One region of the Pseudomonas sp. NCHU5216 genome, then DNA from elsewhere that is predicted to be linked to it. Evidence: riboswitches for the same ligand, from Rfam matches in the RefSeq annotation. Region 1 holds a riboswitch; each other region holds the start of a gene.
The links. A riboswitch is a leader RNA that binds a small molecule or an ion and turns the genes downstream of it on or off. The one in region 1 is predicted to bind cobalamin.
Positions count from the first base shown of each region.

Region 1 (5,606 bases):
CAGCCGCGTAACCTGGCCAAGAGTGTGACTGTCGAGTGAAGCGCGAAGACGTAATCAAGCGGTTGGCCGATGGCGTGGTTTTCCACACCCAGGTCATGGTCAACCCGGCCAATACCAGCGAATGGATCGTGTTCTTCAACAAGGATGCGGGTCGCAGCTTCTTTCTGGTCGATGAGACCGAACAGGTAGAAACCTTTGCCAGCCTGGATGAGTTGATACCGGAGCTGCGAGATCTGGGTATCAAGCGGGTGGAGGTGCAGCTCTGAGCAGTTGCTCACAGTTGGCGTGGATCAAGCTGTGGATATCCTCGTGATACTTGGCTAAGCCCCTGATAAATAGGGGCTTATAGCGACTTGTACAGAAACTGTTCGCTTGCATGCCTACTATCCACAGAGTGCTTGGATAACAGGCTTTCTATCCTGTGGATAAAGCGATGAAGGCCTTACCTGGCGAGGTGTTCAGCGCTTTGTACGGTTTCTCGCCAGGCGTTCAGGCGCTGCCAGGGCGATAGAGGTGCTTGTGTCGGGCGTCGTACAGCGCCGACTCGGCGAAGGCGCCTGGATCGAGCACGCGCCCGACGAGGATCAGCGCCGTGCGGCGAAAGTCCTTGGCGGCAACCTTTTCCTCGATATCGGTCAGTGTGCCCAGCACCCAGTCCTGATCCGGCCAGCTCGCTCTGTGGATAACCGCGATGGGGCAGTCGGCGCCGTAGTGCGGCAGCAGCTCATCGACTATGGCAGGCAGATGGCGCACGCCGAGGTGGATGGCCATGGTCGCGCCGTGCCGGGCCAGGTCATGCAATTGCTCGCCCTCGGGCATTGGCGAAGTGGTGCCGTAGCGGGTGAGGATCACCGTCTGGGCAATGCCGGGCAGGGTCAGTTCGCTTTCCAGCAGCGCCGCGCAGGCAGCGGTGGCGGTGACGCCGGGGATGATCTCGAAGGGAATGCCCAGCGCACGCAGCTCGCGAATCTGTTCGCCAATGGCGCCGTATAGCGACGGGTCGCCCGAGTGCACGCGGGCCACGTCCTGGTCACGCTTATGGGCCTCATGCAGCAGTGTGATGATCTCGCCCAGGTTCAGCTCGGCGGTGTTGACCACTTGCTCGGCGCTATGGCCTTGTAGCACCGCTTCAGGCACCAGCGAGCCGGCGTAGAGGATTACCGGGCAGGAACGAATCAGACGCTGGCCCTTGACGGTGATCAGCTCGGGGTCGCCGGGGCCGGCACCGATAAAGTAGACGGTCATGCAGGTTCTCTATCGAAGGTGGCCAGCGCACAGGTGGCGCCAGCGCTGCGGTCTTTCTCGCCAAGTAGGCGGGCGGATGTTCCCATGCGCGCTGCCAAGGCCAATGCGCAAGGCTCGGCGACGGCGGGGCTGCCTGTGGCTGCTTGAGTCAATGCATTGCCGACTGTCATGGCCTGATAGGTGCTCAGTTGCTCTGGGGCGAAGAACACCAGCTCCAGACCCAGGTGCTCGGCCAGGCCATGCAGCCCGGCTTCGTCGCGCTTGTGGGCGATGCTGGCCAGGCCTGCCAGGTTGTCCACCGTCAGCGCATGTTGCACCAGGCTGTGGATAAGCAGCTCGAGCAGTTCGTCCAGGCTGCAACCACGGCGGCAACCCAGCCCGGCAACGACCTGTACCGATGAGGCAGAAGGATGATCGGAGGTGGTCGGCAACATGAGTGACATTCGGGCTGAGCGGTGGCGTAGCTCATCATGGCACCTGCCAACGGTCAACCGCGATTGACCGGTCGCTGCGGCCTGCGTAGCCTTCTCGTTTTCGAGGTTCTTCCCGGCCAGCGGTCGGGGAGCTAAGAGGGAACAGGGTCGATGCCCTGGCTGCCCCCGCAACTGTGAACGGTTATGCCCTTCGTTAGACCACTGCCAAACGGCGGGAAGGTGAAGGGATGCGCCCCGCGCAAGCCGTGAGCCAGGAGACCTGCCTCGACAACCAGCCATCTGCTCGGACGGGGTGATCCGACGCGGCCAGCATGCTCCTGCGTGCCTGTCTGCGCGTACCCGTCCGCCGAACTTACCGACGCCACGGGGCCCTTGATGAAAACCCTCGCCAAACTGCCTGTCACCATCGTCACCGGGTTCCTCGGTGCCGGCAAAACCACCCTGCTGCGCCATCTGCTGGCCAATGCCGGCGGTCGCCGTATTGCGGTAATCGTCAACGAGTTCGGCGAGCTGGGCATCGATGGCGAGATTCTCAAGCAGTGCTCCATCGGGTGTAGCGAGGAGGAGGCCAACGGCCGCGTCTTCGAGCTGGCCAACGGCTGCCTGTGCTGCACCGTGCAGGAAGAGTTCTTCCCGGTGATGCGCGAGCTGGTGGCGCGCCGTGGCGACCTCGATCACATCCTGATCGAGACCAGCGGCCTGGCCCTGCCCAAGCCGCTGGTGCAGGCCTTCAACTGGCCGGAAATCCGCAACGCCTGCACGGTCGATGCGGTGATCACCGTGGTCGACAGCCCGGCCGTTGCCGCTGGCACCTTCGCTGCCTTCCCCGATCAGGTGGACGAGCAGCGCAAGCTCGACCCCAACCTCGACCACGAGTCGCCGCTGCACGAACTGTTCGCCGACCAGTTGGCCAGCGCCGACTTGGTGATCCTCAACAAGGCCGACCTGATCGATGCCGAGGCCTTGGCAGCGGTGCGCGCCGAGGTGGCCGAGGAACTACCGTCAGCAGTCAAGGTGATCGAGGCCCATGGCGGTGATCTGCCGATCAGCGTGCTGCTGGGCCTGAACAGCGAAACTGAGCTGCATATCGACAGCCGCCGCACCCACCACGACGATGAAGACGAAGACCACGATCACGAGGAATTCGACTCGTTCCACGTGGAACTACCGGAAGCAGAGGAGGCGCGCCTGCTGTCTGCGCTGAAGGACGCAGTGGCGAAATACGGCATTCTGCGAGTGAAAGGCTTCGCAGCGATCCCCGGCAAACCCATGCGCCTGCTGGTGCAGGGCGTGGGCCAGCGCTTCGACCGCCACTTCGACCGCGCCTGGCAGGCCGACGAACCGCGCCTGAGCCGCCTGGTGGTGATCGGCCAGCAGCTCGACCGCGCGGCCATCGAGGCCGAGCTGAAGGCAGCACTTTGATGAAGCGACAAGCTGCAAGCTTCAAGCCGCAAGTAAGCGCTACTGCGTGCAGCGCTTGCTTCCACTTGCAGCTTGCAGCTTGCGGCTTACGGCTCGCTTAAATGCACCTGTTGCGCACCCAGCCCGGCGCTCAACTGCCGGCCGACAGCATTGCCGACCTTGGCCAGACGCCTGCCGAGCTGGTGATCCTGTGCACGGGTGATTCGCACCTGTCGCTGCTGGCTGAAGCAGCTCGACAACTACCGGACGATTACCCCAGCCTGCGCCTGGCCAGCCCGGCGCAACTGAGCAACAACGCCTCGGTGGACTACTACGTCGAGCAGGTGCTGCAGCACGCCAAGGTCATCCTGATCTCGGTGCATGGCGGGGTCAGCTACTGGCGCTATGGCGTCGAGCGCCTGGTGGAGCTGGGCGCGCGCGGCGCCACGGTGATCATGGTGCCGGGTGATGACAAGCCCGACCCGGAGTTGAATGCCCTTGGCAACGTCGCTGAGGAAGATAGCCAGCGCCTCTGGCAGTACCTGCGCCAGGGCGGCTTGGACAATGCCCGCCAGTTGTTCCGCTGCATCGGCAGCCGCTGGTTAGGGCGAGACGACACATGGCAGGAGCCGCAACCGCTGCCGCGCGTCGGTCTCTATCACCCACAACGCAGTCCTGCCCAGTTAGCCGATTGGCAGGCGCAGTGGCAACCCTGCGCGCCTGTGGTGGCGCTGCTGTTCTACCGCAACCATGTGCAATCGGCGAATACCGCCTTCGTCGATACCTTCTGCCAGCACCTGGTCGCTCAAGGCCTCAACCCGCTGCCGATTGCCGTGGCCAGCCTCAAGGAGCAGGCTTGCCTGGATCAGGTGCAAGCCTGGCTGGACGAGACGAGCGCCGCGCTGATCATCAACACCACCGGCTTCGCCCTGTCCAACCCCGAGGCGCCGCAGGCGCGGGTGTTCCGTCGTGATATTCCGGTACTGCAAGCGATCTGCTCGCTGGATAACCAGGCGCAATGGCAGGCCAGTGCCCAGGGCCTGGGCTCGCGTGACCTGGCCATGCATGTGGTGCTGCCCGAGCTGGATGGCCGCTTGATCGGCACTGCCATCAGCTTCAAAGGCCTGGCCTGGCGCAGCGAGCGCAGCCAGAGCGATGTAGTGTGCTACCAGGCGCATGAACCGGGCATGTCTCATGTCGCGGAACTGGCGCGTAACTGGTGCCAGTTGGCGATCAAAAGCAGCGATCAGAAGCGAATCGGCTTGATCCTGGCCAACTACCCGACTCGCGATGGTCGCATCGGCAACGGTGTGGGCCTGGATACACCGGCCGCCGCGCTGAATATCCTCCGCGCCCTGCAAGCGCAGGGCTACCCGGTGGATAACTTGCCGGGCAGCGGCACCGCACTTGTCCACAGCCTGCTCGGTGGCGTTACCAACGATCTTGATGGCCTGGATACGCGGCCCTGTGCGCAGAGCCTGGCGCTGGACGATTATCTGGGTTTTTTCCACAGCCTGCCGGCGGCCAACCAACAGGCGGTGCGTGAGCGCTGGGGCGAGCCGCAGGACGATCCTATGTTCCGCAGCGGGCGGATGATGGTCGCCGGTCTGCGTTTCGACCGGACCTTCGTCGGCATCCAGCCGGCGCGCGGTTATCAGCTCGACCCGGCGGCGGTTTACCACGACCCCGATCTGGTGCCGCCGCACGGCTATATTGCCTTCTACGCCTGGCTGCGCACGGCCTTTGCTGCCGATGCGCTGATCCACGTCGGCAAGCACGGCAACCTTGAGTGGCTGCCGGGCAAGAGCGTCGGCCTCTCCGAGGGATGCTGGCCGCAGGCGCTGATCGGCCCACTGCCGAATATCTATCCCTTTATCGTCAACGACCCGGGCGAGGGCGCGCAGGCCAAGCGCCGCACTCAGGCGGTGATCATCGACCACCTGATGCCGCCGCTGACCCGCGCCGAAAGCTACGGCCCGCTGCGTGACCTGGAACGCCTGGCCGATGAGTACTACGACGCCAGCCAGCTCGATCTGCGCCGCGCCGTCGAGCTGCGTGGTGAGATTCTGGCCAAGGTGCGCGAGGCCTGCCTCGACCGCGAGTTGGGCCTGCAACTGAATGACGACGGCGATAGTTGGCTGCCGCAGCTCGACGCCTACCTGTGCGACCTCAAGGAATCGCAGATTCGTGATGGTCTGCACGTATTTGGCGAGTCGCCCAGTGGACAACTGCGCCGCGACACCCTGTTGGCGCTGCTGCGCATCCCCCGTGGCGATGGCCAGGGCGCCAATGCCAGCCTGTTGCGCGCCCTGGCCCATGGCCTGGAGCTGGGCCTCGATCCGCTCGATTGCGATATGGGCCAGCCCTGGGAAGGGCTGCGTCCACAGGCGTTGCAGGCTGTGGATAACAGCCTGTGGCGCACCGTTGGCGATACCCGCGAGCGCCTGGAGCTGCTGGCGCTGCGGCTGATCGAACAGCGCCTGGCAGGGGAGCGCAGCGAAGCCTTTGGCGCCGAGGCAGCGCTGG
Region 1 covers NZ_JBQLIX010000006.1:159,895-165,500, forward strand. The annotation lists gene glmS (glutamine--fructose-6-phosphate transaminase (isomerizing)) at 1-39, shown strand, start outside; gene ACSVIK_RS07305 (hypothetical protein) at 36-266, shown strand; gene cobM (precorrin-4 C(11)-methyltransferase) at 490-1,245, opposite strand; gene ACSVIK_RS07315 (cobalamin biosynthesis protein) at 1,242-1,679, opposite strand; cobalamin riboswitch at 1,766-1,960, shown strand; gene cobW (cobalamin biosynthesis protein CobW) at 2,055-3,101, shown strand; gene cobN (cobaltochelatase subunit CobN) at 3,203-5,606, shown strand, end outside.

Region 2 (5,606 bases), on a different contig from region 1:
AGGGCTTCGCCCCGGCCGAACTTGATCCCATCGGCTACCACGCCATCACCAAGCTGGAGCCGGTGACCCCGGTGGCCGCGCCGAAGAAACCGAGCGGCCCGAAATACTCCAACGTGTTCGGCCAATGGCTGTGCGACATGGCCGAGCAGGACGCGCGCCTGGTAGGTATCACCCCGGCGATGAAGGAAGGCTCCGACCTGGTGGCGTTCAGCGAGCGCTTCCCCGAGCGTTACTTCGACGTCGCCATTGCCGAGCAGCACGCCGTGACCCTGGCCGCCGGCATGGCCTGCGAAGGCGCCAAGCCGGTGGTGGCGATCTACTCCACCTTCCTCCAGCGCGCCTATGACCAGCTGATCCACGACGTCGCCGTGCAGCACCTCGACGTGCTGTTCGCCATCGACCGCGCCGGCCTGGTCGGCGAAGACGGCCCGACCCACGCCGGCAGCTTCGACCTCTCCTACCTGCGCTGCATCCCCGGCATGCTGGTGATGACCCCGAGCGACGAGAACGAACTGCGCCGCATGCTCACCACCGGCCACCTGTTCGACGGCCCGGCCGCCGTGCGCTACCCGCGCGGCACTGGCCCCAACGCGCCGCTCGATGCCGGCCTGGAGCCGCTTGAGATCGGCAAGGCGGTGGTACGTCGCCAAGGCAAGGGCGTCGCCCTGCTGGCCTTCGGTGTGCAACTGGCCGAAGCCCTGCGCGTGGGTGAAACCCTGGATGCCACGGTGGTCGACATGCGTTTCGTCAAACCCCTGGACGAAGCTCTGCTGCGTGAACTCGCAGGCAACCACGCGCTGCTGGTGACCATCGAAGAAAACAGCATCATGGGCGGCGCCGGCAGTGCGGTCGGCGAGTTCTTCGCCGCCGAGAACCGCCAGGTGCCGATGCTGCACCTGGGCCTGCCGGACTACTACGTCGAGCACGCCAAACCCAGCCAGATGCTCGCCGAATGCGGCCTCGACGAAGCCGGCATCGAACGCGCGATCCGCCAACGCCTGAAACAGCTCCAGCCCTGACCTGACGCGCCGTCCGGCCCAGTTATTGCTAATACTTGGCCTAGACTCCCTGCACAAGAATCCCCAAAGGCAGGGGACAGGGGCGCATCATGCAGCTACGCAGTGATGGGATGGATTTCACCGGGCGCGAGCGACGCTGGCTGCCCTGGTTTGGCAAGACCGGCAAGCTGGCCATGCGCTGGTCTTGTCTGCTCAACGCCGGCCAGGTCGAGCGGGTCGAGAAAACCTTCGCGGGGCTGGCCCGGACCCGCGTCGATCTGCTGACCAATTGGGCCAGACAGCACTGGCAGGCATTGGAACTCATCGCAGCAGGCCTGCAGCAGGCCTGGCCACTCTCCAGCACCACCGATCTGAAACGGCTGCACCAGCACCTGCCGGAAGTCTCCGAGCTGTTCGTGGTCGATGCCAGCGGCCTGATCGTCGCCTCCACCCACGCCCCACGAATCGGCCAGCGTCACGATGCCAAGGCCCTGACGGCAGGCCTGGCCGGGCAGTTCCTGCATGGCCCCTATGTCGACCCGCTGACCCTGCAACTGGGGGCCACCACCTCGAAGTTCCACGATGCCGTGACCCTGATGTTCCATCAGCCCCTGCAGCAGGCCGGCAAGGCGCTCGGCTGCCTGTGCGCGCGCATCCCCAACGACGTGCTCAGCGACCTGATCCAGCGCGAGGCCGGTCATGTCTACCGCGACTCCGGCGACAACTACCTGTTCATGGTCAAGAGTGTGCACGACCCGCAGATCGCGCCAGGCACCGCCCTGTCTCGCTCGCGCTTCGAGGACGACACCTTCACTGGCGGTGACAACCTGAAACAGGGCGTGAAAACGCCCTTCGGCACCGTAAAGGTGCAACACCACACCGAGTTCGAGCTGCGCTTCACTGACCCATCCAGCGGCCAGTTGCATCCGGGGGTGCGGGAAACCATCCGCAAGGGGCACAACCTGTTCGCCCTGTATCCGGGCTACCCAGACTATCGTTACGTGCCGGTGGTCGGTGCCGGCCTGACCTTGCAGATGCCCGGCTCCCCGGACACCTGGGGGCTGATGTGCGAAGGCGATCTGGAAGAGGTCTACCGCCAGCGCAGCCTCGGCTACAGCCTGACCAGCCACCTGCTATTCGGCCTGCTGGCATTGGGCCTGCTGAACTGGCAATTACCACGCCTGCTGCCAACCCATGCCAACGCGCTGAGCATCACTGCCAGCGCCCTGCTGCTGCTCGTTTACTGGGCCTTCAGCCTGCGCCCACGCATGCGTCAGCTTCAGGCGCTGTCGGACTTTTTCCTGGAAACCGCCGAATGCGGGGCCCCCTTGAGCAACCGCCTGGAGCTCCAGCGTTTCAACAGCGACGAGGCCGGCGCGCTGGCCGGCTGGGTCAACAGCTTCGTCGACAAGATGGACCACACCATGCAGGGCATTCTCAGCGCCGGTGCCGCCCTGCAACAAAGCTCCAGCGACCTCAGCCGCATCTCCAGCAGTGCCAGCCAATGCGCCGGCGAAGGGCAGACCGCGGCGGTGTCCACGGCCCGTGCCATGGTGGAGGTCAACCACAGCATCGGCGAAGCCACCGCCTACATAGTCGACAGCGAACGCGCCTCGCAACAGGCCCTGGCCATGACCCGCCAAGGCAGCGCAGCGGTCAACCAGAACGCCCAGGAAGTCAGCCAACTGGCCGAGCGTATCCAGCAGTCCAGCCAGACCCTGCAAGCCCTGAACCAGCAGACAGCGGCCATCCAGCACATCAGCGAGTCGATTCACGCCATCGCCGACCAGACCAACCTGCTGGCGCTCAACGCCGCCATCGAGGCCGCCCGCGCCGGCGACAGCGGACGCGGCTTCGCCGTGGTCGCCGATGAGGTGCGCAACCTGGCCAGGCGCACCTCGCAAGCGACCGAGGAGATCACCACCACCTTGGCCAGCGTGCGCCAGCAGACGTTGGAGAGCATGGACAGCATGCACAGTTGCCAGGAAGCGGCGCAGCGCAGCGTGGCCCGCTCGGATGAGGCCACCGCAGCCCTGCAGCGCATCCAGCATGACGTGGAGGCCATGCAAGGCCGCCTCGTCCAGCTCAGCCAGAGCATGCAATCGCAACTGACCCAGGTGCATGCGGTGAACGATCAGGCCCAGGCCATTACCGGCGCCGCCGAGCGCAGCAGCCAGAGCGCCGAGGAGATCCTCCAGGCAGCTCAGGCCCTGGCGCAACTGGTGCTGGATCTGCACAAGACGGCCAGTCGCCTGAGCCAGCAAGAGCCCACGACGAAGCCCCGCGAGCTGCGCCACGAGAAGCTGCCGACGCAGTCCAGGGCAGCGACTCACATGAGCATGAACTCCACTCATCGTTGAATGAGCGCAGCTTGCTTGTCATTCCCACGGGCGCGCACTAAGGTGCGCGCACTTCATGTTCCGCCAGGGTGTGCCGCGCAAGCGGCGTTAAACGGGAAGTCGGTGCGGTCATCATGAGCAATGCCGACGCTGCCCCCGCAACGGTAATCGACAGCAGCCACAAGGCTGCAACGGCATCCAACAGCCACTGGGTAAGCCCCGGGAAGGCGGATATCGGTCGAGAGCCCGGAGACCGGCCCTGGCGGTGTGACGCGTGTTGCGGAGGGCGACACGCTCAAGCACCGCCCCCCCCGCGTGCTTGCGCCTGCCCTCCTCGAACGTCTGCCGACCTTTGAGGAATAACGATGAAACTGTCCCGCCTGGCCCTGGCCATCGCCCTTGTGCCCGCGCTGTCGCCGGCTGCCGAACCCTATGTGACCGAACCGCTGGTGGTCACCTCCGGCCGCCAGGCCGAACCGCAGGCCCAGGCCACGGCAGCTACCAGCGTGTTCACGCGTGAGGATATCGAGCGTTTGCAGGCGCGCAGCGTGCCGCAGTTGCTCAGCCGCGTGCCCGGCGTGCAGGTTGCTAGCTCCGGCGGGGTGATTTCCTACTCCGTGCGCGGCACCAGTACCGCACAGACCCTGGTGCTGATCGACGGCCAACGCGTTGCCTCCGCCAGCAGTGGCATCGCCCGCCTGGACTACCTGAACATCGATAACGTGGAGCGCTTGGAAGTGACGCGCGGGCCGCGCTCATCCCTGTATGGCGCCGACGCCATTGGCGGGGTGATCCAGATTTTCACCCGCCGTGGCGAGGCAGGTCTGCACCCACAGGTGCGCCTGGCGCTCGGCAGCCATCGTACCTTCCAGCGCAGCGTGACGCTGGCAGGCGGCAACGAGCGCACCACCTTCAATCTCGGCGGCAGCCTGGACGAAAGCCACGGCTGGGATCGCACCAGCGACGACGTCGGCGCCGACAGCGACCATGACGGCCTGCGCAACAAGGCCGTACACCTGAACCTGGATCATCGTTTCAGCGATGACTGGAAAGCCGGGCTGAACCTGAACGACCAACGCGGCGACAGTGAATACGACGACGCTTACAACTTCGTCCCCGGCCAGCCCCACGACGAGTTCCGCCTGAGCAGCTACAGCGGCTATCTGGACGGCCAGCTCAGCGCTAACTGGAACAGCCGTCTCGAGCTGGGCCGCAGCTTCGACCGCAACAAGGCGCTGGGCGCGGCAGATAGCTGGAACAATGGCACGCTGGAAACCACGCGCCACTCGGCGAGCTGGATCAACCGCCTGCAACTGGGCGCCGCCAACCAACTGACCCTGGGCAGCGACTGGTACGAGGATCGGGTCGATGGCAGCACGGCATTTGCCGAAGACCAACGCGACAACCATGCCTTCTTCGCCCAGCACAGCTTCAAGGGCGAGCACTTCGGCACCGAACTGGGCCTGCGCCACGACGACAACCAGCGCTACGGCAGCCAGAATAGCTGGAATGCCGCTCTCAGCCTGCCCGTTGGCGACAGCCAGAGCTGGATCCTCAGCTATGCCGAGGGCTTTCGCGCGCCCACTTTCAGCGACCTCTACTACCCAGGTGCCGGCAACCCGAATCTGCAAGCAGAGACCTCGAAAACCTACGAGCTGCAATGGCGCGCCGACGCCTCCGGCACGCAGTTGAGCACGTCGCTGTATCGCACCGACATCGACGACATGATCGCCTGGGACAGCAGCGCCAACCAACCGGAGAACATCGCCAGGGCACGCATCGATGGCTTCGAGGCCAGCGTTGCCCGCAACCTGCTGGGCTGGCGCGCCAACCTCGGCCTGAGCCTGATCGACCCGCGCGACCGCAGCAACGGCCACACACTTGCCTACCGCGCACGGCGCACCCTGAGCCTGGATCTCGACCGCCAGTTCGGCGCTTTCACCGTAGGCGGTTCCTGGCGTGTGGTGAGCCAACGCTACGATGACGCCGCCAACACCCGCCAACTCTCCGGCTATGGCGTACTCGACCTGCGCAGCAGTTGGCAGAGCACGCCCGAGCTGCGCTGGGATCTGAAGCTGGACAATGTATTGGATCGTCGCTACGCCCTGAGCAACTACATGCGACCAACCAGCGCGCTGGACTTCATGGGCGAGCCACGCCCCTACCGCGATGCTGGCCGCACCGCGCTGCTGGCGGTGACCTGGACGCCAGCGCTGTAGATTCGAGGCTGGTAGGGGTATTGGCAGTTTGGGGGGACTGCTTGTTTGAT
Region 2 covers NZ_JBQLIX010000024.1:77,433-83,038, forward strand. The annotation lists gene dxs (1-deoxy-D-xylulose-5-phosphate synthase) at 1-1,019, shown strand, start outside; gene ACSVIK_RS17075 (methyl-accepting chemotaxis protein) at 2,630-3,358, shown strand; cobalamin riboswitch at 3,408-3,613, shown strand; gene ACSVIK_RS17080 (TonB-dependent receptor domain-containing protein) at 3,703-5,556, shown strand.
Region 2: it holds a riboswitch for cobalamin, as region 1 does, so the genes downstream of both, ACSVIK_RS17080 (TonB-dependent receptor domain-containing protein) here and cobW (cobalamin biosynthesis protein CobW) in region 1, are expected to answer to the same signal.

Region 3 (5,606 bases), on a different contig from region 1:
TGAACGCCAGCAACAGGCCGACAACCGCGCCAAGCAACAAGGCCAAGCCGGTGTAGAGAAAAAGACTGAAAAAGCTGAAGGGTTCCCACAACGCGGTCAGCAGCAAACGTGCCTGTTCCATGCGTATTACCTCGTTCGTCCATGACGAGGGCGAGTCTAAAGCAGAGCGCGGACAAGTGCTGCCAGGGCGTGGCCGGACTGTGCACCAGGCCACGCCTCTGTCTCAGAAACTCAACGGAACGGCGGCTCGTCGAAGCTGCGCAGCTTGCGTGAGTGCAGCGAATTGAGCTGGCTACGCATCAACTCCAGCGCGGCGATGCCGATATGCAGGTGCTGAGTCACCGCGCGCTCGTAGAAGGCGCCAGCGGCGCCGGGCAGCTTGATCTCGCTGTGCAGGGGTTTGTCCGACACGCACAGCAGCGTGCCGTAGGGCACCCGCAGGCGATAGCCTTGCGCTGCAATGGTGCCGCTCTCCATGTCCACCGCCACCGCCCGCGACAGGTTGATCAACGGTCGCTCCTGGGCCCAGCGCAGTTCCCAGTTGCGGTCGTCGTAGGTCAGCACGGTGCCGGTGCGCAGGCGCTTCTTCAACTCGTCACCCTGCTCGCCGGTGACCTGCTTGGCTGCCTCCTGCAACGCCTGCTGCACCTCGGCCAGCGCTGGCAGCGGGATATGCGGCGGCAATACTCGATCGAGAATGCCGTCGCGGCGCATGTAGGCGTGAGCCAGCACGTAGTCGCCGATGGTCTGCGACTGACGCAGGCCGCCGCAGTGGCCGATCATCAGCCAGCAGTGCGGGCGCAGCACGGCCAGGTGGTCGGTGATGTTCTTGGCGTTGGACGGGCCAACGCCGATATTGACCAGGGTGATGCCATGGCCGTCCTCGGCCTGCAGGTGATAGGCCGGCATCTGGTAGCGGTGCCAGACCACGTTCTCGATGATCGCCTGCATCTCGCCTTCGGCCATGCCGCGCTCGACCACCACATTGCCCGGCAACACCATGCGGGTGAAACGCGAGTCAGTCTGCAGCATGTCCAGGCCATGGCGGATGAACTGGTCGACATAGCGGTGGTAGTTGGTCAGCAGAATCCAGGGTTGCACGTGGCGCCAGTCACCGCCGGTGTAGTGCTGGATGCGCTTGAGGGAAAAATCGGTGCGCGCGGCGTCGAACAGCGCCAGCGGCAGCGGGTCGATGTTCTCCCAGTCGTACAGGCCATCGGCAGTGCCGTCGGTGGCGGCGGACAGGTCGGTGCTGGGGAACACCCGCGCCAGTTCGGCGGCGGTCACGCCGCTGCCGGCCAGTTCATCGCCACCCTCGACCACATAGGGATAGGGGATGTTCTGCTGGCTGCGGCCAACCTCCACGCGCAGGGTGAAGTCGTTCATCAGCGGGCGCAGTTGCTCCAGCAGGTATTTGCGGAAGGCCGCCGGCTGGGTCACGGTGATGGCGTAGATGCCCGGCACCTGGATCTTGGCATAGGCGCGCACGGTGGTAGGCACCTCGCCCTGACAGAGGTAGGCCAGGCGCAATTCGGGATAACGGAACAGGCAGTGCTCGTCGGCATCCGGGCGCACGCGCGCCTTGAGATAGCGCTTGAGGGCCTGGCTCAGAGCGCCGGTGGCTTCCTCATACAACGCGGCCAGGCGGTCGACCGCCTCTTCGGGGGTGTGAACAACGACGAAATCATCGGAACAGACTTTCACGTGGGCGTATTCCTGACTGAACGAACGCCCCTATCTTGCCTGCAACCTCGCGGCAAAACATAGCGCGGCGACCGAAGAATTCGGTCGCCGCGCCCCTCATCTGGCAGCCGCCTGATGCAAACGCACGTTGAACAGCGGCCCTTGACTGAAACGCGCCAGCGCCTTGGCCCCGGCCAGCACACCCAGGTCGATCAATGGCTCGACCAGAATCACGCTCATGTAGGCAAGGCCGAAGCTGCCCACGGCTGCCAGGTTGTCGCTGGAAAAGCCATGACCATAGAAGGCCCAGAAGCCGACCCAGGCGACGATGCCGCCCTGATAGGCGGTCGACAGCGCCAGTGCCTGCTTGTAGGAGAGGTCGACATAGGCGGTACCTGGCGCGACGATGCGCTTGGCCAGCACGCTGATGGCCCACAGCGGCACCAGCAGGGTGGTGACGTTCATGCCGTACTGCGGCAGATCGAACGGGGCGAACAACAGGCCCTGCAACAGCAGCCCAGCGGCCAGGCCGATGGCGGTGGCACCGGCGCCGAACAGCAACAGCAGGGTGGAGCCAAGGATCAGGTGCACCTCGGAAACGCCCACGGCATGGTGTGGCAACACCTCGAAGAAGCAGAACACCAGCGCGGTGGTCAGCAGGCTGCGCAGGGCCAGGGCAGCCGCCCCGCCGTTATCACGAATGGCATCGCGCGCCAGTTTGGCCGTCAGGCCGAAGGCGCCGACTGCCGTTGCGTAACTGAGGAAGATCTTGGCGCCTTCGACGACGCCCGGTTCGATATGCATGCAAGTTCCTTGGCCGCGCCCACCGCGCGGCGAGTTGGAGGATCGATGGGTTCGATGGCAGGTCTCCTGGCTCACGGCTTGGCACTCCGCCCGCCTTCCCGACCGCAGTCAGTGGCATGAGGGGCATCGCTCGCCGTTTACAGTTGCGGGGGCAGCCAGGGCATTGGCGAGATTCGCCGCACCCTGTTCCCTTTTCATCCACACGCACCGGGGCGCGCAGGAACCATCGGTGGCAACCTTACTCCGCAGCCAGGGCAAAAGACAGTACTCGCGTTCAAGGCACCGCCCACCTCCGCCCTGTGCGATGTGCTTGGTCGGCAATCCGAGCTTGTCACCCATACGCCAGCTAGCTGCGCGAGGCGCCGAGATGCTCCCGCTGCCAGAAAGTCTCGCCACCTGAACGGATACTGTCTTGAACGTAGCCGAAGCTGCTGCGAATAAGCGGTGCGTCACACCACGTCCATGCAGATGTAACTTTTTATTACAAGCCATGCGTAGTATTTCCAAACTCGCATCGGCTGCGGGCCACGCGAGCCTTTAGAACCCTCATCCAGTAACGAGAGCGCACATGAAGAAGACCCTGATCGTTGCGTTAACAGCTCTGTTCGCAACCGGCGCCATGGCGGCCGAACAGCAACCGCACTGGAGCTACAAAGGCAAGGAAGGCCCCGAACACTGGGCACAATTGGATCCAGGCTACGAAACCTGCGCACTCGGCCATGCGCAATCGCCGATCGACATCAGCCATGCCACCCGCGCAGCGCTGCCTCGCATTGCCTTCAACTACCAGGCCAGCCCAGCCGAAGTGGTGAATAACGGTCACACCGTCCAGGTGAATCTGAGCAATGCAGGCAGCATCGAGATCGACGGCAAACCCTACCGCCTGGTGCAATTCCATTTCCACACACCCAGCGAAGAGCACATCGCAGGCAAGGGTTTCCCGATGGTGGCGCACTTCGTTCACCAGTCTACCGATGGTCATTTGGCGGTAGTGGCTGTGCTGTTCAAGGAAGGGGCGAAAAACCAGGCACTGGACTCAGTCTTCAAGGCCATGCCGGACAAGGTGGGGGAAAAAGTCGAGTTGGCAAGCAACTTCGCCCCACAAACCGTACTGCCGCAGCAACAGGGCTACTACGCCTTCGCCGGCTCGCTGACCACCCCGCCATGCAGTGAGGACGTGCAATGGCGCGTACTCAAACAGCCAGTCGAGCTGTCCCACGAACAACTGGCGCAGTTCCAGCACCTGTACACGAAGAACGCCCGCCCGATCCAGGCGCTCAATGGACGAACCGTACTGGAAAGCGAAGACTGATGTCCCCTGATGCACCGGCTGGATAGCCGGTGCATTGCATCATCGCGCGACTAGACCTGAGCCCCTGGCTACGTCGGCGTGAGGAACACGCCTGTAGTCGAAGGCGCTGCTGCCCGACGGGAGGTTCATCCCCGCTGGTGCGGGGAACACGCCTGACCTGTAGGAGCGAGCTCTGCTCGCGGAGCTTTTTGGATCGCCCAGGCTCGCGAGCAGAGCTCGCTCATAAAGATTCGTGCGTCGTGGTGCTTCGCGGGTTCATCCCCGCTCACGCGGGGAACATCCTTAGCGAAACCAATTGTTCTCAAAGGAAAAATCAGGCGCTAAAAATCTACCAACTGTTCCTTGTTAAAGATCGAGGCAGCTTGAGCAGGCCGATCAGGCCCGCGGGCGGCCCATGACAAACCTTCGCGCACAGCATAGCGCGTCGATACGGGTTCAAGACGATTCTGCCAGCGTCACCACCGCCATGGTCACCGAAGCCTTGCTGTACAGGCGTTTCTGGCCGTTCTCCTCGCCGAACACCTCGGACTCGACCACAGTGGCCTGGCGCCCGGCCTTGAGCACTTGGGCACGGCAGTAAAGGCGGCTGCTGCGCGCCGGGCGCAGCAGGTTGACCTTGAATTCCAGGGTCAGCACCGTCTGCCCGTCGGCCACCAGCGCGCCGGCGGCGTGGTCGGCCAGGGTGGTCTGCACGCCGGCATGGATGAAGCCGTTCTGCTGCAGGTGGCGCGGCAGGATGTCCAGCTCCGCCTCGACCCACCCCGGCCCGCAAGCGCTGGCGCGGATGCCCATATCCTGAATGAAGTTGGCGTTGGCGAAGCCCTGCTCCACCAGCTCCCGGTAACGCGGATGAGCTTGCATGCGCCTCTCCGATCAGACCAGGTGTGGTGTGCTACGCGCCAGCAGCGCTTCAACGTCGACGCCCCGCGGCAGGGTGCCGTAGACACGGCCATGGCCTTCCAGGCGGCTGGCGATAAAGGCGTCGCTCACCACGCTGTTGCCGGCCTCCAGCAGCAGTTTGGCCTGCAATGCCACGGCCATGTCTTCGGTGAGCTGGCGGGCGCGATACTGGATGTCGGCGGTGTCGGCGAAGTCGGCTTTCAGGCGTTGGATATGGGCCTTGAGGCGGGCATCGCCATGACCGTCGCCCAGCTCGGCGAACAAGGCATCGAGCACGCCAGGCTCCTTGGACAGCGCACGCAGCACGTCCAGGCATTGCACGTTACCCGAGCCTTCCCAGATGGAGTTGACCGGCGCCTCGCGGTACAGGCGCGGCATGATGGTTTCCTCGACGTAACCCGCGCCGCCCATGCATTCGCTGGCCTCGTAGATCATTTCCGGCGCGCGCTTGCAGATCCAGTACTTGCCCACGGCGGTGACCAGGCGGGCGAACTTGTCTTCCTGTTCGTCATGCAGGTGATCCAGCGCGCGGCCCATGCGCATGCACAGCGCCAGCGCGGCTTCGCTTTCCAGCGCCAGGTCAGCGAGCACGTTCTGCATCAGCGGCTGGTCAGCCAGCAATTTGCCGCCCACCTGGCGGTGCGCGCAGTGGTGCGCGGCCTGGGTCAATGCCTGGCGCATCAGGCCACTGGAGCCGACCATGCAGTCGAAACGGGTCATGGCCACCATTTCGATGATGGTGGGCACGCCACGCCCTTCCTCGCCGAGCATCCAGGCGAAGGCACCGCGGTATTCCACTTCGCTGGAGGCATTGGCCCAGTTGCCCAGCTTGTTCTTCAGGCGCTGGATGTAGAAGGCGTTGCGCGTGCCGTCCGGGCGGTGGCGCGGCAGCAGGAAGCAGGAGAGG
Region 3 covers NZ_JBQLIX010000021.1:13,923-19,528, reverse strand. The annotation lists gene ACSVIK_RS15570 (hypothetical protein) at 1-145, shown strand, start outside; gene amn (AMP nucleosidase) at 232-1,704, opposite strand; gene ACSVIK_RS15560 (energy-coupling factor ABC transporter permease) at 1,801-2,487, opposite strand; cobalamin riboswitch at 2,527-2,730, opposite strand; gene ACSVIK_RS15555 (carbonic anhydrase) at 3,056-3,799, shown strand; gene ACSVIK_RS15550 (PaaI family thioesterase) at 4,235-4,660, opposite strand; gene ACSVIK_RS15545 (acyl-CoA dehydrogenase family protein) at 4,673-5,606, opposite strand, start outside.
Region 3: it holds a riboswitch for cobalamin, as region 1 does, so the genes downstream of both, ACSVIK_RS15560 (energy-coupling factor ABC transporter permease) here and cobW (cobalamin biosynthesis protein CobW) in region 1, are expected to answer to the same signal.

Region 4 (5,606 bases), on a different contig from region 1:
GTGGTGGCCAGCAGATTCAGTTCGGCTTCGATGTTCTTGCGTGCGGTGATATCGGTGACGAAACCGTGCCAGAGTACGCTGCCATCGGCCTGTGGCGTGGGCCGGGCAGCGCCCATGCGCCAGGCGATTTCACCGCTGCTGTGACGAATGCGGTATTCCAGGTGCCAGGGGCTGAGCGCCTGGGACGCCTTGCTCAATGACTTCAGGTAGAGGCTCAGGTCGTCCGGGTGGATCAGTGCCTGCACCTTGTCCGGCGCTGCGCATAGTTCGGCAGGCGATAGCCCATAGATCTCCTGCGCGCCGGCGCTGACGTAGGTGAAGTGACCGCTGCCTGTGGTCTGCGCATGGTACTGGAAGACCATGCCGGGTATCTCGTTGCTCAACGCGCTCATCATCTCGGCGCTTTGTTGCAAGCGTTCTGCCAGGCCACGCAGGGCGCTGATATCGGTGGTGGTGCCGACCATGCGCAGAGGCGTGCCGTCGGTGTCGCGTTCGACCACCTTGCCGCAGCTACGCACCCAGCCATAGTGGCCGTCGCGGTGGCGGATGCGGTGTTCCACTTGGTACTTGGCGCTGCGTTGCTGCAGATGATCGGCGATGGCGCGCTGCACGCCCGGTAGGTCGTCGGGGTGGACGCGGGCATAGCTGTCCTGGATGTCGTCGCCGATCTCGTCGTCCGCGTAGCCGAGCAGGGCCTTCCAGCGCGTCGAGTAGTGAATCCTGCCGCTGCGCAGGTCGCGGTCCCAGATGCCGGTGTCGCTGCCATCGATGGCCAGGCTCATGCGCTGTTCACTCAGGCGCAGGCTGTGCAGCTCCAGGCTCTGTGCCAGCAGATTTTCCAGGCTGGCCTGGAGATCCGCCAGGCTGGCGTCGTCCAGATTGGCGGGTGGTTGGCGATGGAGCAGACACAGCAGGGCCTGGTCACCCAGCAGCGGCAACAGGGTAAGGCTTTGCAGTCCGTGTGCAGTTTGCAGTGAATGCCAGTCGGAGGCTGCTGGCAGCTCGCTGAAGGCGAGGCTGTGTCTGGTGGCTGGCCAGGCATTGAGGCCCAGGCGGATATTGCCGTCGATGGTCTGACCGACGCAGGCGCTGATCCGCTCCTGAGTGGGCGGCCCTTCGATGAGCAGAGCGCCGTCCGCGCCGGTCTGGGCGCAGGCCAGACGTAACAGCGGCAGGCAGGCCTGGGCGAAAGGGCGTGGCCGCGATTCGGGGGTGTCCGGGGACTGCATGGGCTTCACGCTCCTGAGATAAATCGTGCTCTGTTCGCCCTTCGGCGATCTGCAACCAGATGCGTGTCGTAAAAGAGTTTAGGGGTTGTTGCCGCATCGTGCCATCACAGGCATCGGGCCTGTCCGGGCGGGCCGTTGAGGGTGCCTGATCGATTTCGTGAACTGCGTCATATGCGATGCTGGCAAAGTGCCTGTCGCCTGTTTAGAATCGCCATGCTTGCAGGATGCACTCCCCAGGGTTTCGTCGTAAGCCCCCGGCCATGGAAGACTCGATATCGCATGCCTTCGTTCCAACCCACTCCCAACGCTTTTCCCTTCGCCAGCTCTGGTCAGTCGGCATTCGCCGAAAGGCCGTTTTTCTTTGCATGAGGTTCGTATGAACAAGCCCCTTATCGGCAGCCTTGCGGCGCTGCTGATGTTGCTCGGCGGTTGCGCCACGGAGCAGTCGCGTACCCTGGAGGTCGCCAAGGTCAATACCGCCCAGGTGTCCTACGCTGGGCCGCGCAGCCCGATTTCCGTCGGCAAGTTCGACAATCGTTCCAGCTACATGCGCGGCATCTTCACCGACAGCGTCGACCGCCTCGGCGGGCAGGCCAAGACCATCCTGATCACGCACCTGCAACAGTCCAATCGCTTCAATGTGCTCGACCGCGACAACCTGGCCGAGCTGCAGCAGGAGTCCGGTTTTTCCAAGCAGGCGCAGCAGGTGCGTGGTGCCAACTACGTGGTCACCGGTGATGTCACCGAGTTCGGTCGCAAGGAAGTCGGCGATCACCAGTTGTTCGGCATTCTCGGCCGTGGCAAGCAGCAGATCGCCTACGCCAAGGTCAACCTCAACATCGTCGACGTGAAAACCTCCGAAGTGGTGTTCTCCTCCCAGGGCGCTGGTGAATACAGCCTGTCCAACCGCGAGATCGTCGGTTTCGGTGGCACCGCCAGCTACGACTCCACCCTCAATGGCAAGGTGCTCGACCTGGCCATCCGCGAGGCGGTGAACAACCTGGTCAATGGCGTCGACAGTGGCGCATGGAATCCAACCAAGTAAAAGGAACTTCGCAAGCATGACAATTGCACGCAGATTGGCCGTTTTCTCCGGGATGTTAGTACTCGGCGTGCTGGGTGGCTGTACCAGTGGCCCGCAGCCCCTGTACTACTGGGATGGTTACCAGCAGCAGGTCTACCAACGCTTCGACAACCAGAGCAGCACCGAGGAGCAGATCGCCGCGCTGGAAGCCAGCGTGCAGAAGGCACGCGCTAGCGATCGCGCACTGCCGCCGGGCTTCCATGCCCATCTGGGCATGCTCTATGCCGATGTCGGCAAGCTCGACCAGGTGCGCCAGGAGTTCGAGACCGAAAAGGCCCTGTACCCCGAGTCCGCCACTTATATGGACTTTCTGATGCGGAAATTCGACCAATGAAGACGATCTTTTCCTTCGCTGCACTGAAAGCCGCCGCGCTGCTGGCCTGCCTGGCCATCCTCGGCGGCTGTGCTGCACCCAAGTCCTACGACTACAGCGCTTTCCTGGAAAGCAAGCCGGCGTCGATCCTGGTGTTGCCGCCGGTGAACCAGTCGCCGGACGTCAAGGCGTCCTACAGCTTCTATTCGCAGGTCACCCTGCCGCTCAGCGAGGCCGGTTATTACGTGATGCCGGTGGCTGTCGTGGACGAGACCTTCAAGCAGAACGGCCTGATGAATGCCGAGGAGGTTCGCCAGGCCTCGCCGCAGAAGCTGCGCGAGATCTTCGGTGCCGACAGCGTGCTGTATCTGGATGTCACCGAATACGGCAGCAGCTACAAGATCATCGCCAGCGAAGTGGCGGTGACCGCCACCGCCAAGCTGGTGGATCTGCGTAACGGCAAGCTGCTCTGGGAAGGCACCGCGCGCGCCAGCAGTGCCGAACAGCAGCAGAACAACGGCGGTGGCCTGGTTGGCATGCTGGTGGTGGCGCTGATCGATCAGGTGGTGAATACCTTGAGTGATCGCGGCCATGAAATCGCCGGTATCACCAGCTTCCGCCTGCTTTCCAGCAACATGCACAACGGCATCCTGCCGGGGCCGCGTGCGCGCCCGGATGCGGCGCGCTGAACCGAGCGTTGACGCACGGGACGCCCTGGCTCTAACCTGCGCGCCTTGCTTCAGGTGCCCCGCGCCGTCATCCGTGACGGTGCCGGGGTGAAACAGGGAAGCCGGTGCTCAAGCCGGCGCTGCCCCCGCAACGGTAGGTGAGTCGAACGCCGCAACAGACCCTAGGCACGGGAAGGCGCGGCGTCGAGCCATTGGCTTCGCTCACGAGCCCGGAGACCGGCCTGTAGCAGTTTCACGGCAGCGCGGAGGGCGTTGACCGGCCTGTGCCCCCGCCCGTGCGGGGGCGCTTGCGTTCCTGCCTCCGCCTGCCCGCCATGAAATGCCCGGATCAGTGATGGAGGATTCGCCCTTGCCAGCTTCCCTGACTGTTACCTTGCCGCGCCGCCCCTCGTTCGGGCAGGGCGAGGCGGGCGTCTGACCAAGAGGAGCACGGCATGAGCGAGTCGGCCGCACGCGATGCCCGCCACAAGGCGCGCATGCAGCGCAAGAAAGCCCTGATCGACGAAAAGATCGCCCAGGCCCAGGACGAGTACGGCCTGCTGCTGGTGCACAGCGGCAATGGCAAGGGCAAGAGCAGCAGCGCCTTCGGCATGGTCGCGCGGGCCCTCGGCCATGGCCTCAAGGTCGGCGTGGTGCAGTTCATCAAGGGCGCCGCCAGCACCGGCGAAGAGGCCTTCTTCCGGCGTTTTCCCGAAGAGGTCAGCTACCACGTGATGGGCGAGGGCTTCACCTGGGAAACCCAGGATCGCCAGCGCGATATCGCCAAGGCGCAGCAGGCCTGGGCCATGGCCCGTGAGCTGCTGAACGATGAAGCCATCGGCCTGGTGGTGCTGGACGAGCTGAACATCGCCCTCAAGCACGGTTACCTGGAGCTGGACGCGGTGCTGGCCGATATCGAGGCGCGGCCGCTGTTGCAGCATGTGGTGGTGACCGGGCGCGGCGCCTTGCCGGGCATGATCGAGGCCGCCGACACGGTCACCGACATGAGCCTGGTCAAGCATGCGTTCAAGGCTGGGGTGAAGGCGCAGAAGGGTATCGAATACTGATGAGTTCGCATCACTGCCCGGCCCTGTTGATCGCCGCGCCGGCCTCCGGCCAGGGCAAGACCACCGTGACTGCCGCCCTGGCGCGCTTGCACAGGCGCCAGGGGCGACGGGTGCGGGTATTCAAGTGCGGCCCGGACTTTCTCGACCCGATGATCCACGCCCGTGCCAGTGGTGCGCCGGTGTACCAGCTCGACCTGGCCATGGTCGGCGAAGCGGAGAGTCGTCGCCTGCTGTGGCAGGCCGCCGGCGAGGCCGACCTCATCCTGATCGAGGGGGTGATGGGGTTGTTCGACGGCAAACCCTCGGCGGCCGACCTGGCCCGGCATTTCGGCGTGCCGGTGCTGGGCGTGATCGACGGTGCGGCCATGGCCCAGACCTTCGGTGCGCTGGCGCATGGCCTGGCCACCTTCCAGCCCGATCTGCCCTTTGCCGGGGTGCTCGGCAACCGGGTGGCCAGCAATCGCCATGGCGATATTCTGCGTGATGCCTTGCCGGCCACTATCCGCTGGTTCGGCGCCTTGCCACGCAGCGCTGCGGTGGAACTGCCCAGCCGCCATCTGGGACTGGTGCAAGCGGCGGAGCTGGCCGACCTGGATGCGCGCCTGGACGCCGCCGCCGATGCCCTGGCGGCCAGCGCCGACGTCGATCTGCCGGCGCCTGTCAGCTTCGCCGCGCCGCCGCAGGAAGCGCCGCCAGTGCCGCTGCTGGCCGGCGTACGTATCGGGGTGGCGCGTGATGCCGCCTTCGCCTTCCTCTATCAGGCCAATCTCGATCTGCTGCAGGCCCTTGGCGCCGAGCTGCAGTATTTCTCACCATTGCTCGACAGCCAGTTGCCGGACGTGGACAGCCTCTACCTGCCCGGTGGCTACCCCGAGCTGTACCTGGCCGAGCTGGAAGGCAACCAGGCCATGGCCAGGGCGATTCGTGCCCATCACCAGGCGGGCAAGCCGTTGCTGGCCGAGTGCGGCGGCATGCTCTACCTGCTCGATGAGCTGCGCGACAAGCAAGGCGTCAGCGGCCAGATGCTCGGCCTGCTCAGCGGCAACGCGGCGCTACAGCCCCGGCTGACCGCCCTGGCCTTGCAGGAAGTGACGCTGCCGGAAGGCAAGCTGCGTGGGCACAGCTATCATCATTCGCGGCTGGACAGTTCCCTGGCGCCCCTTGCCCTGGGCCGATGCCCGAATGGCAAGGCGGTGGCCGAGGCGGTGTATCGCCTGGGGCGGCTGACCGCCAGCTATATCCATT
Region 4 covers NZ_JBQLIX010000044.1:31,374-36,979, reverse strand. The annotation lists gene ACSVIK_RS22565 (sensor domain-containing diguanylate cyclase) at 1-1,229, opposite strand, end outside; gene ACSVIK_RS22560 (CsgG/HfaB family protein) at 1,606-2,274, shown strand; gene ACSVIK_RS22555 (DUF4810 domain-containing protein) at 2,291-2,647, shown strand; gene ACSVIK_RS22550 (DUF799 domain-containing protein) at 2,644-3,315, shown strand; cobalamin riboswitch at 3,351-3,554, shown strand; gene cobO (cob(I)yrinic acid a,c-diamide adenosyltransferase) at 3,750-4,361, shown strand; gene ACSVIK_RS22540 (cobyrinate a,c-diamide synthase) at 4,361-5,606, shown strand, end outside.
Region 4: it holds a riboswitch for cobalamin, as region 1 does, so the genes downstream of both, cobO (cob(I)yrinic acid a,c-diamide adenosyltransferase) here and cobW (cobalamin biosynthesis protein CobW) in region 1, are expected to answer to the same signal.